2 regions of the Blautia sp. AM42-2 genome follow, and region 1 is predicted to be linked to the other one. Evidence: predicted binding sites of a transcription regulator. Region 1 holds the regulator's gene; the other holds the start of a gene.

Region 1 (7,634 bases):
CTGATCTGCTTTGCTCAGATTGACTGCAATCCTCTGATAATCTCGGATGCTGTTACATAGGAAGCACTGCTTTTTTCTTCCGCAGCCTCTCCCGCCTTTCCATGCGCATATGCCGCCAGTGCCGCTGTTTTGGCAAGGCTGATTTTTTTCTCATTTTTTTCACACTGACGTTTTGCTGCAAAGGCGCCTGTGATTCCCGCGAGCACATCGCCGCTTCCCGCCGTCGCAAGCGCACTGCTTCCGCTTGTGTTTATGTAATACTGCTCACGCCCTTCCTCTGCTGTCACGGTTACGGAATCCTTTCGTACACAGCAGGCCTGGTATTTTTCGGCTGCCCTTCCGGCGCTTCCTGCCGGGTCACGCTGGCATTCTGCAATAGTCATGTGCAGCAGCCGTGCAAGCTCTCCTACATGAGGCGTTAAAATTTTTTCTGCCCGATAGCCCGAAAGAATCTCTGCATCTTCTGCAATCAGGTTCAGCGCATCTGCATCCAGAACAAGAGGAACTTCTGTGTGCTGCACCGTAAAAACGAGCAGTTCTTTTGCCGTCCGGCTTTTGGAAAGTCCCGGTCCCGCAACAACAGCGTCCGCCCAGGCGAGATCCTGCAGCAGGGCTTCTTCCGGAAGCGGCTCATCCTCCTTCCAGAAATCCGCCATTGCTTCCGGCAGGGCACAGAAAAGCGGCGTACGGTTTCTTTCCTCTGTCACAACCTTTACCATGCCGGCACCGGATGCAAGGACTGCCCTGGCACACAAAACAGCGGCTCCGCACATGGCACCGGAACCGGCAAGTACCAGCACCTTTCCGAAGGTTCCCTTATTTCCCATCGGCGTGCGGGTAAGAAACCGGTCCAGATCTTCTTTTTCCACTGAACCGTACCAGGGCGTCTCCTCTTCTCCTGCATCAAAGCCGATTCCAATATCACGGACCAGGACCTCTCCGGCATATCGTTTTCCGGGATCAAAAAGAAGCCCTGGCTTTGCACAGGCAAATGTCACCGTGGCTCTGGCTTTCACCGCCGCATCAAGGACCTCTCCGGTATCCGTGTGGATCCCCGAAGGGATGTCCACGGCAAGAACAGGAACACCGCTTGCGCAGATTGCTTCCACTGCCCTCCGGTACTCCCCTGCCAGCGGACGGGATACGCCAATTCCAAAGATGGCATCTATGATAACAGTATATTCCCGGAAATCCGGATTCTTAACCTCACGGACCCCATAATTTTCCGCAATTTTCTTCTGTACTCTCATGCCTTCACTGTATTTTTCCGGATTTCCAAGACAGAACAGTTCCGCATCCACCCCTTTCGTCTTTAAAATCCGTGCAATTGCCGCACCGTCCCCGCCATTATTTCCGGGACCGCACACAGCAAGGACTTTTCCTGTATTCCATGTTCCACTTTGAAGCTCCTCCACGCAGGACAGCGCCGCGCGCTCCATCAGTACCAGGGACGGTACCCCCATGGTTTCGATCGTATTGCGGTCTGCCTGCTTCATCTGTGCTGCTGTAAGAATCCGTTTCATCGCTTTTCCTCCTTTTCCTGCCTTATCCGGAAAGTGAACAGAAAAAGTCTCCGGTTTCCCGAAGACTCTCCTGCTTTTGTTTTGGTTTCTTAATTGTTCTTTGGATGCTCCGCCTCATATCTGGTCAGATTGTAGGAGAGACGCATCAGACTTTCGGAAAGATGGACGTTCTCGACGATCACATCTTTCGGAAGTTTTAAGTTTAGATCGGTATGTGCAAAATTCCAGATTGCTTTTACACCGTTATCCACGAGAATCTCTGCCATCTCTACCGCTTTTGCTTTTGGCAGTGTCAAAGCCGCAATCTCCACATGGTGTTCCTTGATAAATTCCGGAAGCTCGTCCGCCATGCGGATTTCAATTCCGCGCACGGAGATTCCTTTTAATACCGGGTTGACGTCAAAAATACCGACCGTTTTGAATCCGCTTCTTTCAAAGGCCGCATAATTGGCAAGCGCCTGTCCCAGATTTCCGGCTCCGACAAAAATCATATTGTGGACTCTGTCCAGACCTAAGATTTTTCCAATCTCGCTGTACAGATACCGCACGTTATAACCATACCCCTGCTGGCCGAAGCCGCCGAAATTATTTAAGTCCTGGCGAATCTGGGAAGCTGTCACTTTCATCCGCTCGCTCAGCTCACCGGAAGAGATCCGTTCTACTCCGTCCTCCAGCAATTCGCCCAGGTAACGATAATATCTAGGAAGTCTTTTGATAACTGCCCGCGAAATTCCTTTTTCTTCCAAGATAAATTCCTCCTTATTTACACCTGCATATATTCATATTATATATGGTTGATAGAAAATTGTCAAAGATTTCTTGAAATTTTGTGTATTACTCTCTATAATAAGGATGGTGTATTATGTCAAAATACAGAAATATGTTATCTGGAGGAACCACATGATTCTTGCATGTCAGAATATCTCGAAAGCATTCGGGACAACGGAAATTATCAAAAATGCATCTTTTCATATAGAAGAACGCGAAAAAGCCGCACTGGTCGGCATCAACGGTGCCGGAAAATCGACGCTGTTAAAAATCATCATCGGCGAAATGAGGGCCGATGAGGGAGAGGTCATCCTCTCCAAAGGAAAGACGATGGGCTATCTCGCCCAGCATCAGGATCTGACCGGACACCTTTCCATTTACCAGGAAGTGCTGACCGCGAAACAGAATCTGATCGATATGGAGGAACGCCTCCGTCAGATGGAAAGTGATATGAAGACAAAATCCGGTGCAGCGCTGGATGAACTTCTTTCCACCTATACCCGCCTCTCCCATACCTTTGAACTGGAAAACGGATACGCGTACCGCAGTGAAGTCGTCGGTGTTTTAAAAGGTCTTGGCTTTTCCGAGAGCGATTTTGAAAAACAGGTGGACTCCCTCTCCGGCGGTCAGAAGACCCGCGTGGCACTTGGTAAACTGCTGCTCACCAAACCGGACATCATTCTGCTCGACGAGCCGACCAACCACCTCGATATGGACTCGATCTCCTGGCTCGAAACGTATCTTTTAAATTACAGCGGAGCCGTCCTGATCGTCTCCCATGACCGTTACTTTCTCGACCGCGTTGTCACAAAAGTCGTTGAAGTGGACAATAAAAAAGTAACAACTTTTGAGGGAAACTATACCGCCTACAGTCAGAAAAAAGCAATGCTCCGCGAGGCCGCTTACCATGCCTGGGTCAACCAGCAGCAGGAAATCCACCATCAGGAGGAAGTCATCGCAAAGCTGAAATCCTTCAACCGGGAAAAATCCATCAAGCGTGCCGAGAGCCGTGAAAAGATGCTGGACAAAATGGATGTTCTCGAAAAACCGACGGAAGTACGCTCCGATATGCGGATCCGTCTGGAGCCGCGCATCACAAGCGGAAACGATGTGCTGACTGTCGAGCATCTCTCCAAAGCCTTCCCGGGACAGACGCTTTTCCAGGATCTGAATTTCGAAATCAAGCGCGGGGAGCGCGTCGCAATCATCGGAAACAACGGAACGGGAAAAACGACGATCTTAAAGATCTTAAACGAAGTCATCCGACCGGATGCCGGCTCTTTTACACTTGGAAGCCGTGTACAGATCGGTTACTACGATCAGGAGCATCAGGTACTCCACATGGAAAAGACCATTTTCCAGGAGATTTCCGACGCGTATCCGTATCTGACAAACACCGAAATCCGAAATGTGCTGGCCGCCTTCCTGTTTACAAACGACGATGTCTTCCAACCGATTCATACCTTGAGCGGCGGTGAGCGCGGACGAATTTCTCTTGCCAAGCTGATGCTCTCGAACGCCAACTTCCTGATCCTCGACGAGCCGACCAACCACCTCGATATCGTATCAAAGGAGATTCTGGAAAACGCGCTGAAGGATTACACTGGAACGGTACTGTACGTTTCCCACGACCGTTACTTTATCAATCAGACTGCAACCCGGATTCTGGAGCTGACGGGACAGACACTCGTCAACTATATCGGAAATTACGATTACTATCTGGAGAAAAAAGAAGAGCTGACCCGCATCTATGCTCCTGCTGCCGATGCCGCCGCTCCGGAAGAAACAGCGGCTCCTTCCGAAGCCTCCTCCACAAAGCTGGACTGGAAAGCGCAGAAAGAAGAACAGGCACGTCTCCGCAAGAAAGAGAACGAGCTGAAAAAGACGGAGAAACGAATTGAAGAGCTTGAGACACGCGATTCGGAAATTGATGAGGAAATGTCGAAACCGGAAGTCGCAACGAATGTGGCAGAGTGTGTGAAATTAAGCAAAGAGAAAGCAGAGATTGCCGCGGAACTCGAAGAGCTGTATGAAAAATGGGAAGAGCTTGCCGAGTAGGCCTGGTTTTCCCCGGAAAAATTCAAAACAGAAAAAGCCGGTCCGGCGCATCCCTTTTTGCGGGAATGCCGGATCGGCTTTCTTTTTTGCTTCGTTTAATTATTTCTCCAGCTCCTCGCGGATGGCCAGGATGAAATCACGGCTGTTTAATACGGTCGGATTTTCCATGGTGGTGATCAGCGCAAGGTCTTTTGTCATTTTTCCGCTCTCGATCGTTGCGATCGTTGCTTTTTCCAGACGGTCTGCAAATGCGGAAAGTTCTGCGTTTCCATCCATTTCCCCGCGTTTTCTGAGTGCGCCGGTCCATGCAAAAATGGTGGCCACGGAGTTGGTGGATGTCTCCTCACCTTTTAAGTGACGGTAATAGTGGCGCTGTACGGTTCCGTGCGCAGCCTCGTACTCGTAATATCCGTGCGGGGATACGAGAACAGAAGTCATCATCGCAAGGGAACCGAAGGCGGAGGATACCATGTCGCTCATGACATCGCCGTCGTAGTTCTTGCAGGCCCAGATAAAGCCGCCCTCTGCTTTCATGATGCGGGCAACGGCGTCGTCGATCAGAGTGTAGAAGTAGGTAATGCCTGCTTCTGCAAATTTCTCTTTGTACTCTGCATCGAAGATCTCCTGGAAGATATCCTTGAAGCGGTGATCATACTTCTTGGAAATCGTATCCTTGCTTGCAAACCACAGATCCTGTTTCGTGGACAGTGCGTACTCGAAACAGCTTCTCGCAAAGCTTTCTATGGAGTTATCCAGATTGTGCATGCCCTGAATGACACCGGCGCCGGTGAAGTTGTGGATCAGCTCTCTTGTCTCGGTGCCGTCCTCAGCCGTATAAACCAGCTCTGCTTTTCCCGGTCCCGGAATGCGCATTTCTGCATTTTTATAGACATCCCCGTATGCATGACGGGCAATCGTGATCGGTTTTTTCCAGTTGCGCACGCACGGCTCGATGCCTTTTACGACAATCGGGGTACGGAAAACGGTTCCGTCGAGCATGGCACGGATCGTTCCGTTCGGGCTCTTCCACATTTCTTTCAGATTGTACTCGGTCATACGCGCTGCATTCGGCGTAATGGTGGCACATTTGACTGCTACACCGTATTTCTTGGTAGCGTTTGCGGAATCTACGGTTACCTGATCGTTCGTCTCGTTTCTGTGTTCCAGTCCCAGATCGTAATATTCCGTTTTCAGGTCAATAAACGGGAGAAGCAGCTCATCTTTGATCATTTTCCAGAGAATTCTGGTCATCTCATCTCCATCCATCTCTACCAGAGGAGTGGTCATCTGAATTTTTTCCATAGTAGGCCTCCTTTTTCTATTCCCGTTTATTGTATAAAGTATCCTATAGCTTGTCAAGTCAAAATTCGCCTGATTTTTTGGCGTTTTCCCATAAATTCACACAATTTTTGCAGGATGAGAGGTGTTTTCCTTCATTTTTCTTTTTTTATGCTGCCGCACAGTGTCTCACAGAAGAGACAGAAAACGGTCTGTTTGAAGCATCCCATGCCCCTGACGGTTGCGCGGAAGGCCAAGGTCTCTCGCCGATTCGCAAAGCAGCATTTTCGCCTGGACATTTGTAAGATCCGGAACCCGTTCAAGTGCCAAAGCCACGGCTCCGGACACCCGCGGTGCCGCCATCGAGGTGCCGCTCTTCACCACATATTCCTTCCTGCTTCTTCCAGGCGCGCAGGAAATGAGACGTTTTCCAGGCGCGACAAGATCCGGTTTGCAGACGCAGTCCCGTGTCGGGCCGCATCCGGAGATTCCTCTTCTTGGCTCCAGCAGATCGCCCGCTCCCACAGTGATCACTTTTCTGCTGCTCCCCGGCGCCGTAATACTGCCCGGAGCGGGCCCCAGATTTCCGGCCGCTGTCACAACTGTGATCCCGTCATCCCAGGCGCGCTCCACCGCCTGCACGAGCAGATCATCCACCGATTTTTCCTGCTCTGTTGTTCCCACTGAAATATTTAAAATGCGGATATTAAGTCTTATTCGCTCTTTGCACACCCAGTCAATCGCCGCAAGGATATCCTGCTTTCTGCCGTTTCCCCTGCGGTCGAGAATTTTTGCTACCACAAATCTGCATTCCGGTGCCGTACCCCGGTACTTCCCGCCGGATGCTCTTCCGCTTCCGCCGAGGATTCCGCAGACATGCGTCCCATGCCCATTATCATCGTAAGGCGTCTCCCGCCCGTACACCAGATCCCGGAACGCCGCAATCCGGTTATCAAAATCAATATGCGGAAAAATCCCTGTATCCAGCACCGCCACGGTAATTCCTTGTCCTGTCAGAATTTTCTGCTCGTTCATCGCAAAGCTCCGGCGTATTCTTATTTTATGGTATGCAAAAAGGCTGCCCTTTGCAAGAAACAGCCTTTTTCTTATCAACTCTTTTAAAATTGTATCTGTTTTTCCCCTTTCCGCTTCCAGAGCATCATCGCAAGCGGGATGCCGCAGAGCTCGGCCAGAACGAAAGATACCCAGATCAGATTCAGATTTCCAAACCATTTCAGAATAAAAGCGAACACCAGCGGCAGGATAGCCTGGCGGGTCATGGATATGTACATGCTTTCTTTTCCGAGGGAAAGTCCCTGCAGCGATGCCTGATAGATCAGCCCCGGGATGGAGAGCAGATAGGCGACGGCGAGAATGCGAAGCGCCGGAACTCCGATGTTCATCAGGTTGTCGGAGGCATCAAAAAGTTTCAGTACAAATCCCGGGCAGGATTCCAGCACGGCGAAAAAGATCAGGAACAGTCCGCCGCCGTAGAGAATGCCGTAACGGATCGACTGGCGAATTCGTTCTTTCTGTTTTGCACCGTAATTGTACGCCACAATCGGAATCAGACCATTTGTGATACCGTGGACGCCAACCGTTGTGATGTTCTGAATTTTCGTGCAGATACCAAAAGCCGCAACAGCTGTAGACGAGAACGTAATGACAATCGCATTCATCGCCATGTTGACAACGGAGGTAAAAATCTGCACCAGCGTGGATGGAAAGCCGACTTTAATAATCTCTCTCACGCTCTCCCAATCCGGCTTCAAGGTAAAGGCAAACGGAATCTCCGGATTCCATTTTTTATTGATCAGCATTCCGGCAAGGCAGCCCATGAACTGACCGATGACTGTTGCAAGCGCAGCTCCGGCCGTCTCCATGCGCGGAAGACCGAACCAGCCGAAAATGAACATCGGATCGAGAATCAGATTGGTCAGTGATGCGGCGGACAGCGTGAAGATAAAGAGGTGCGATTTTCCACTTGCCATGACAAACCGGTCAAAG
Region 2 (7,634 bases), 250 kb from region 1:
ATCTGTCCGTCCGGAAGACCTACAGCAAGTCCGCTGGCCTGTCCTTTTACGTACGGGCACTGGCTCATCAGCTGGTCCATAATCGGAGTTTTCGCTTCGCAGACAGCGTTATGCTCGCATTTGTCATTCAGTCCATATCCGTCAAGTATCATTAATACGGTTGGTTTTTTACTCATTGTGAATTCCCTTCTTTACTTAAATTTTGGGTAACAATCCAGAGCCCCGTCTCGATTCCGCTTACGCTGCATCTCGATGTTGCTTTTCGCCATATGAAATTCCAGAAAAAGCGCTCCTTCACGCAAGCATGATTCGCGATTTTTCTTCCATTTCGCATGGCTCTGAATTGTTACATTTTTTTAGTATACCCGGATTGTCGAGGAAATCTCCTGGATCATCGACATTCCGCCTAAAATCTGCATGGCATCCTCAAAATGGCGCTCTTTGACCTCGTCCGTAATGACGACGATCTCGGCGTATTTTCCATTGACACGTTTCTGAAGCATCTGTGCAATCGAAACCTTGTTGTTTCCAAAGACAGAAGCTACCGATGCCAGCGTTCCATACCGATTTTCAATCTGCATGCGTACAAAATATTTCGACTTAATTTCGCCGACACGCTTGATCGGGCATTCCCGGTAGCATGTGCAGCCGATTCTGCCGCAGCAGTTCCATAAAATATTGCGCACAACATCGAAAATATCGCCCACAACAGCACTCGCAGTCGGAAGCTCTCCGGCACCTCGTCCGTAAAACATCGTATCCTGTACGGCATCGCCTGTCAGGAATACGGCATTGTAGGAATCATTGACAGTCGCAAGCGGATGATTGCTGTCGATCAGCATCGGATGAACGCGGGCTTCGATTCCTTCCGGGGTATCTTTTGCCACGCCGAGCAGCTTGATCGTGCATCCCATCTCTTTTGCGTACTGGATATCGGTCGCCGCGATTTTGGTAATGCCTTCGGTGTAAACATCTTCAAATGTCACTCTGGAATTGAACGCTGCTGAAGCAAGAATTGCCACCTTACGACCGGCATCAAGACCTTCCACATCTGCGGTCGGATCTGCTTCCGCATAACCCATATCCTGCGCCAGACGGAGTGCATCGCCAAACTCCATGCTTTCCTGCGACATTTTTGTCAGAATAAAATTTGTGGTACCGTTGAAAATACCCATCAGCTCTGTGATATGATTGGCTGCAAGGCACTGTTTCACCGGACGGATAATCGGAATTCCTCCCGCCACGGATGCCTCGTAGAGAAAATCCTTTCCGTTTCTCTTTGCTGCCGCAAGGATTTTTTTACCCTCAGATGCCACCAGGTCTTTGTTTGCCGTTACAACATTCTTTCCTGCATCCAGGCAGGCAAGAATGTAATTCATAGCCGGCTGTTTTCCACCCATAACCTCAACAACAATCTCAATCTCCGGGTCATTGGCAATGTCCTCAAAGTTCATGGTAATGATCGACGGATCATCAACCTTTGCAACTGCTTTTTCCACATTGCGCACGAGAATTTTTTTCAGCTCCACACGCGCTCCCAGCTTCGGAAGCATTTCCTCCTGCTGGCTTTTCAGCACTTTGTACACACCGGTACCGACGGTGCCAAGACCCAGCATTCCGATTTTAATTACTCTTTCCTCTGCCATACTCATCTCTCCCTCTTATTTCAGGGATACGATGCATTCAATTTCTACTTTTGCTGCTTTTGGAAGAGCAGCAACTGCTACACAGGAACGAGCCGGTTTGGACTCGCCAAAGAAAGCACCGTATACTTCATTTACCTTGGCAAAATCGTTCATATCGGTCAGGAAAATGGTTGTTTTCATCACTTTCGTGCGGTCAGTTCCTGCTGCTGTCATGATTGCGTCCAGATTCTTTAAAGAGAGGGTTGCCTGCTCTTCTACGGTTTCCGGGATCACGCTGCCATGCTCTACATCAAAGCCAAGCTGTCCGGAAATAAATAAAAGGCCGTTGTCTGCGACTGCCTGTACATAAGGTCCGATTGCTGCCGGTGCTTTTTCTGTATTAATGATTTCTCTTGCCATAATCATATTCTCCTTTATGCTTTCTTTCGCGCCGTCTGATTTGCCGCGTTTTTTCCCTCTATCATGCGGTTTTTCCGACACTTTTTGTCGTTCCCATCATATCACATGTGGGAGATGTCCGCAAGTGCGAAAAAGCATTGCAGAAGTCTATTACGCCAGATCCTAAAGAGCGGTATTGCCATCACGTCGTAAAACAGCAAAACGCCACCAAGCACTTTTCCTTTGACATTTCTGCCAAATTTCACCGTGTTTGGTGGCGTCTTAGCCTGTTTTATTTATTGATTTCGTACAAGAATCAATTATTTATTGTAGTTTACGATAGCTCCGAAATCCGGTTTCAGGGATGCTCCGCCTACCAGGCCGCCGTCGATGTTCTCCTGTGCGAACAGTTCCGGTGCAGTTTTTGCGTTTACAGAGCCGCCGTACTGGATACGGATAGCTGCTGCTGTTGCATCATCATAGATTTCAGCGATGCACTCGCGGATGCCTTTGCAAACTTCCTCAGCCTGCTCTGTTGTAGCAGTTTTGCCGGTTCCGATTGCCCAGATTGGCTCGTAAGCGATAACGGCTGTTTTGGCCTGATCTGCTGTTACATTCAGGAATCCAACCTTTACCTGCTGACGGATGAAATCCATCGTTACACCCTGCTCTCTCTGCTCCAGAGTTTCTCCGCAGCACATGATCGGGGTGATGCCGTGCTCGAAAGCTTTCAGCATTTTTTTGTTTACGGTCTCGCTGGTCTCTGCGAAGTATTCTCTTCTCTCAGAGTGGCCAAGTACAACGTATTTCACGCCAGCGTCTGTCAGCATAGCCGGGGAGATTTCGCCTGTGAAAGCACCTTTCTCCTCAAAATACATATTTTCAGCACCAATCTGGATGTTGGAGCCTTTTGCAGCCTCTACAACCAGGATGATATCGATGGCCGGTACGCAGAAAACAACGTCAACGTCGTCATTTGCCACCAGTGGTTTTAATGTATTAACTAACTCTACTGCCTCGCTCGGAGTCATGTTCATTTTCCAGTTTCCGGCGATAATTTTCTTTCTTGCCATGATCGTTTGATCTCCTTAGTTTTACTTATTGAAACGGTTCAGAGCCACCTCTCGATTCCGCTTGCGCTCTGAATCGTTGTTTTATTTGTCGTTTGCTGCTGCAACGCCCGGCAGTTCTTTTCCTTCCAGGAATTCCAGGGAAGCGCCGCCGCCAGTGGAGATATGAGTCATCTTATCGCCATATCCAAGCTGATTTACAGCTGCTGCGGAATCTCCGCCGCCGATGATCGTAACTGCATCTGTTTCAGCCAGTGCTGCTGCAACTGCTTTGGTTCCTGCTGCGAAATTCGGCATCTCGAAGCATCCCATCGGTCCGTTCCATACAACGGTTTTAGCAGTTTTAACAGCGTCAGCGAACAGTTTTGCAGTTTCCGGTCCGATATCCAGACCTTCCCAGCCATCCGGAATCTGTCCGGCCGGAACAACCTGTGTATTTGCGTCGTTTGAGAATGCATCTGCAACAACGTTGTCTACCGGAAGAAGCAGTTTCACGCCTTTTGCTGCTGCTTTTTCTTTCATTTTGTTTGCATAATCCAGATAATCCATCTCAAGCAGAGAATCACCAACGGTGCCGCCTGCTGCTTTTGCGAAGGTATAAGCCATACCACCGCCGATGATCAGGACATCAACTTTATCGATCAGGTTGTCGATAACAGAAATCTTACTGGATACTTTGGATCCGCCAAGGATGGCAACAAACGGACGCTCCGGATTGTTGACAGCATTTCCAAGGAATGCGATCTCTTTCTCCATCAGATAACCAACAACTGCAGTGTCAACATATTTAGTAACACCAACATTAGAGCAATGAGCACGATGTGCGGTTCCGAATGCATCGTTTACGAATACGTCGCACAGGGAAGCCAGTTCTTTGCTGAACTCCTCACCGTTTTTGGTCTCTTCCGCACGATAACGGGTGTTCTCCAGAAGGATTACATCTCCGTCTTTCATAGCCTCAACAGCTGCTTTTGCGTTCGGTCCTACAACCTCAGGATCTGCTGCAAATTTAACTTCCTGTCCGAGAAGCTCGGAAAGGCGGACTGCAACCGGTGCAAGAGAAAGCTCTGGTTTTGGTTCTCCTTTCGGTTTTCCAAGATGAGAGCAGAGAATTACTTTTCCGCCGTCAGCGATCAGTTTTTTGATCGTCGGAAGAGCAGCTACCAGACGGTTCTCATCTGTGATTTTTCCATCGATCAGCGGAACGTTGAAGTCGCATCTTACAAGGACTCTTTTTCCTTTTACGTTGATATCATCTACGGTTTTTTTGTTTAACATGGGCGTTTCCCTCCATATATCCAACTGCATCTGCCGCGCCGTTTCTTTGTTTTTGCGGCATCGCGGTCCTTATTTAAAAATGCAGTTTATAATTTTTGCACACGGAAAAGGGCTGTTTTTGTGCCGTATTTTTCCGCCGCATTCGCAAAAAGGGTCCGGTCCTTAACAGACCGGACCCTTTGGGCTCTGAAATTTTGCCGTTCAGTTTGTTAAATTATGCTAACTCGCTGAAGTATTTGATGGTACGAACCATCTGGCTTGTGTAGGAGTTCTCGTTATCATACCAAGAAACAACCTGTACCTCTGTTGTTCCGTTGTCCAGCGGAAGAACCATGGTCTGAGTTGCATCGAACAGAGAACCATATCTCATACCAACGATGTCGCTGGATACGATTTCATCTGTGTTGTATCCGAAGGACTCGGTTGCAGATGCTTTCATTTTTGCGTTGATCTCGTCAACAGTTACAGTTCCTTCTACAACTGCTGTAAGGATTGTGGTAGAACCGGTTGGGGTTGGAACACGCTGTGCAGAACCGATCAGTTTGCCGTTCAGTTCCGGAATAACAAGGCCGATTGCTTTTGCAGCACCGGTGCTGTTTGGAACGATGTTAACTGCAGCTGCACGGGATCTTCTCAGATCGCCTTTTCTCTGCGGTCCGTCCAGAGTCATCTGATCTCCAGTGTAAGCATGGATAGTAACCATGATACCGGATTTGATCGGAGCCAGTTCGTTCAGAGCTTTTGCCATAGGTGCAAGGCAGTTTGTGGTGCAGGATGCAGCGGAGATGATGTTATCGTCTGCTGTCAGGGTCTCATGGTTTACATTGTAAACGATGGTCGGAAGGTCGTTACCAGCCGGAGCGGAGATAACTACTTTACGAGCGCCTGCATTGATGTGTGCCTGAGCTTTTGCTTTGGAGGTGTAGAATCCGGAGCACTCCAGAACTACGTCTACGCCAAGCTCTCCCCATGGGCAGTTGTTAGCATCCGGGAAAGCATAGATTTTGATGTTTTTGCCATCTACTGTGATGGAATCTTCATCGGATGTTACGGTATCAGCCAGAGCATATTTTCCCTGAGAAGAGTCATATTTTAACAGATGAGCTAACATCTTCGGGGATGTTAAATCGTTGATTGCTACTACTTCATAACCTTCTGCTCCAAACATCTGTCTGAATGCAAGACGTCCGATACGGCCAAAACCATTGATTGCTACTTTTACTGCCATGATTTTCAATTCCTCCTAAAAAGTGAATTTTAATTTTGAGTCTCTGTACTTTGTTAAAGAAACATCAACCTTATCTGTATAATACCTAATTTCGTCGGAAAATTCAAGTTCTATTTTCAAGAAAATACGAAATTATTTCTAAAATTTGTGAAGAAGCCGGATGCCAATCCGTATTTCTGCAAAATTTCGAAAGATCCGTCTATTGCAGAAAAAGCCGGAATCCAGCCTTTCTGGGGCTTTTTTCCGGCTTTTCCTGCGCGTTTTCTATTGGATCGGCAGATATTCCGGCTTCTTCTCTTTAAACCGCACGTAGTACCGGAATCCGGCTTCCTGCGCGATGGCTGCCGCGTCCGCGAAATGAAACGCTATATGTTCCGGTTTGTGGGCATCGGCACCGAAGGTGATCTTTTCGCCGCCCAGTTCCCGGTATCTTTTGATGACATCCGGCGTCGGATTCGGCACGCCAAGGCCTGCCTTGTAGCCGCCGGTGTTGATTTCCAGCGCGATATCGTACTGAATCAGCTCTTTTAAAATGGTATCGATCTCGTCTGCAAATGCGCGGTAGCTGTAATCTTTTCCTTTTTCTCTGCAGTAGCGTACCACATAATCCAGATGACCAAGCGTCTGGAAATTGTGGAAGAACCGGATATTTTCTGCGGTAGCCCGAAAATACGCCCGGTACAGCTCTTCTGCTGTCCAGTCCGGGAAAGCATCCTCATAATAGGGGTCTTTTCCGTCAATGACATGCATGGAGCCGATCACATAGTCGAACGGCCACGCATTTACATACTCTTCCATCCGTTCTTTTAAGTGGAGCTGCAGTCCCAGTTCCACGCCGAATCGGATATCGATTCTGTCGCGGTATTTTTCCTGCAGTTCCCGGATTTTTGCCGCATATGCCGGTGTATCAAGCTGGAACTCGCCGGTACTGTAATCCATATCGTAGTGATCCGTCAGGCAGATTGCCGGAAGTCCCAGCTCGACTGCCCGTTTTACCATCTCTTCTGTTGGTGCTTCGCTGTCACTTGAAAAGAAACTGTGCATATGACAGTCCGCTATTTTCATCTTTCGGCCTCCGTAATCGTTCCGCCTCCGCCGACACAGCCGTCCACGTAGAAGACAACAGCCTGTCCCGGTGTCGGAGCACGCACGCCGTCCGGGAAGGTACAGGTAATCTCATCTTCCCCGGTCCGTTTGATCACGCACGGGGAGCCTTTGTGCCCGTACCGGATTTTTGCGGTGCAGGAGAGCTCTTCTCCAAGTTCCAGCGGCGGAATTGCCATATAGTTTACTTTGTTTGCTTTTACTACTTTTGCGAAAACCTCTTCATTTTCGCCGACCACAACCTCGTTCGTCTCCGGACGGATTTCCAGTACGAACACGCGGTGTCCCATCGGAAGGCCGAGTCCGCGGCGCTGTCCTACTGTATAATGGGTAATCCCCTCATGGGTACCGAGGATTTCACCCTTTGTATTCACGAAATTGCCTTTCGGTGCCACGATTCCTGTCTCGTTCTGAATAAAGGAAGCGTAATCCTGATCCGGCACGAAGCAGATTTCCTGGGAATCCTTCTTTTTTGCTACCGGAAGACCGATTTTTGCTGCAATCTCACGAATCTGATCTTTTGTGTAGTCTCCGACCGGCATCAGCGTATGCGAAAGCTGCTCCTGGGTCAGATTATACAGTGCATACGTCTGGTCTTTTGCCGCTGTTACCGAATTTGCAATCGCATACCGTCCATTGGCAAGCTGTTCGATTCTTGCATAATGTCCGGTCGCAATGTAGTCCGCTCCAATGGAAAGACTGCGCTGAAGCAACGCTTCCCATTTCACATAGCGGTTGCAGGCGATACACGGGTTCGGTGTTCTGCCGCAGAGATATTCGTTCGTGAAATAGTCCATGACGTTCTCACGGAACTCTTTTTTGAAATTCATGACATAATACGGAATGTCCAGCACCTGTGCCACGCGTCTTGCATCATCAACAGCAGAAAGGCCGCAACAGCCCCCGTTTTCCTCCTGGACTGTCTCGGCC

What was found. The regulator Rex, encoded in region 1, represses fermentation and respiration genes when NADH is low (regulators of the CRP and FNR family bind a similar motif). The targets are predictions, from matches to a motif close to ATTGTTAANTANTTAACAAT.
Region 2: the regulator Rex is predicted to act here: its motif matches at 5,650-5,669, upstream of gap (type I glyceraldehyde-3-phosphate dehydrogenase).

The regions. Positions count from the first base shown of each region.
Region 1 covers NZ_QUIM01000001.1:372,963-380,596, reverse strand. The annotation lists gene DW915_RS01810 (NAD(P)H-hydrate dehydratase) at 15-1,523, opposite strand; gene DW915_RS01805 (redox-sensing transcriptional repressor Rex) at 1,613-2,269, opposite strand; gene DW915_RS01800 (ABC-F family ATP-binding cassette domain-containing protein) at 2,424-4,349, shown strand; gene DW915_RS01795 (NADP-dependent isocitrate dehydrogenase) at 4,449-5,651, opposite strand; gene DW915_RS01790 (S8 family peptidase) at 5,817-6,662, opposite strand; gene DW915_RS01785 (MATE family efflux transporter) at 6,746-7,634, opposite strand, start outside.
Region 2 covers NZ_QUIM01000001.1:118,556-126,189, reverse strand. The annotation lists gene gpmI (2,3-bisphosphoglycerate-independent phosphoglycerate mutase) at 1-176, opposite strand, end outside; gene DW915_RS00670 (homoserine dehydrogenase) at 357-1,646, opposite strand; gene DW915_RS00665 (RidA family protein) at 1,662-2,045, opposite strand; gene tpiA (triose-phosphate isomerase) at 2,345-3,097, opposite strand; gene DW915_RS00655 (phosphoglycerate kinase) at 3,179-4,372, opposite strand; gene gap (type I glyceraldehyde-3-phosphate dehydrogenase) at 4,587-5,600, opposite strand; gene DW915_RS00645 (histidinol-phosphatase HisJ family protein) at 5,865-6,665, opposite strand; gene mnmA (tRNA 2-thiouridine(34) synthase MnmA) at 6,662-7,634, opposite strand, start outside.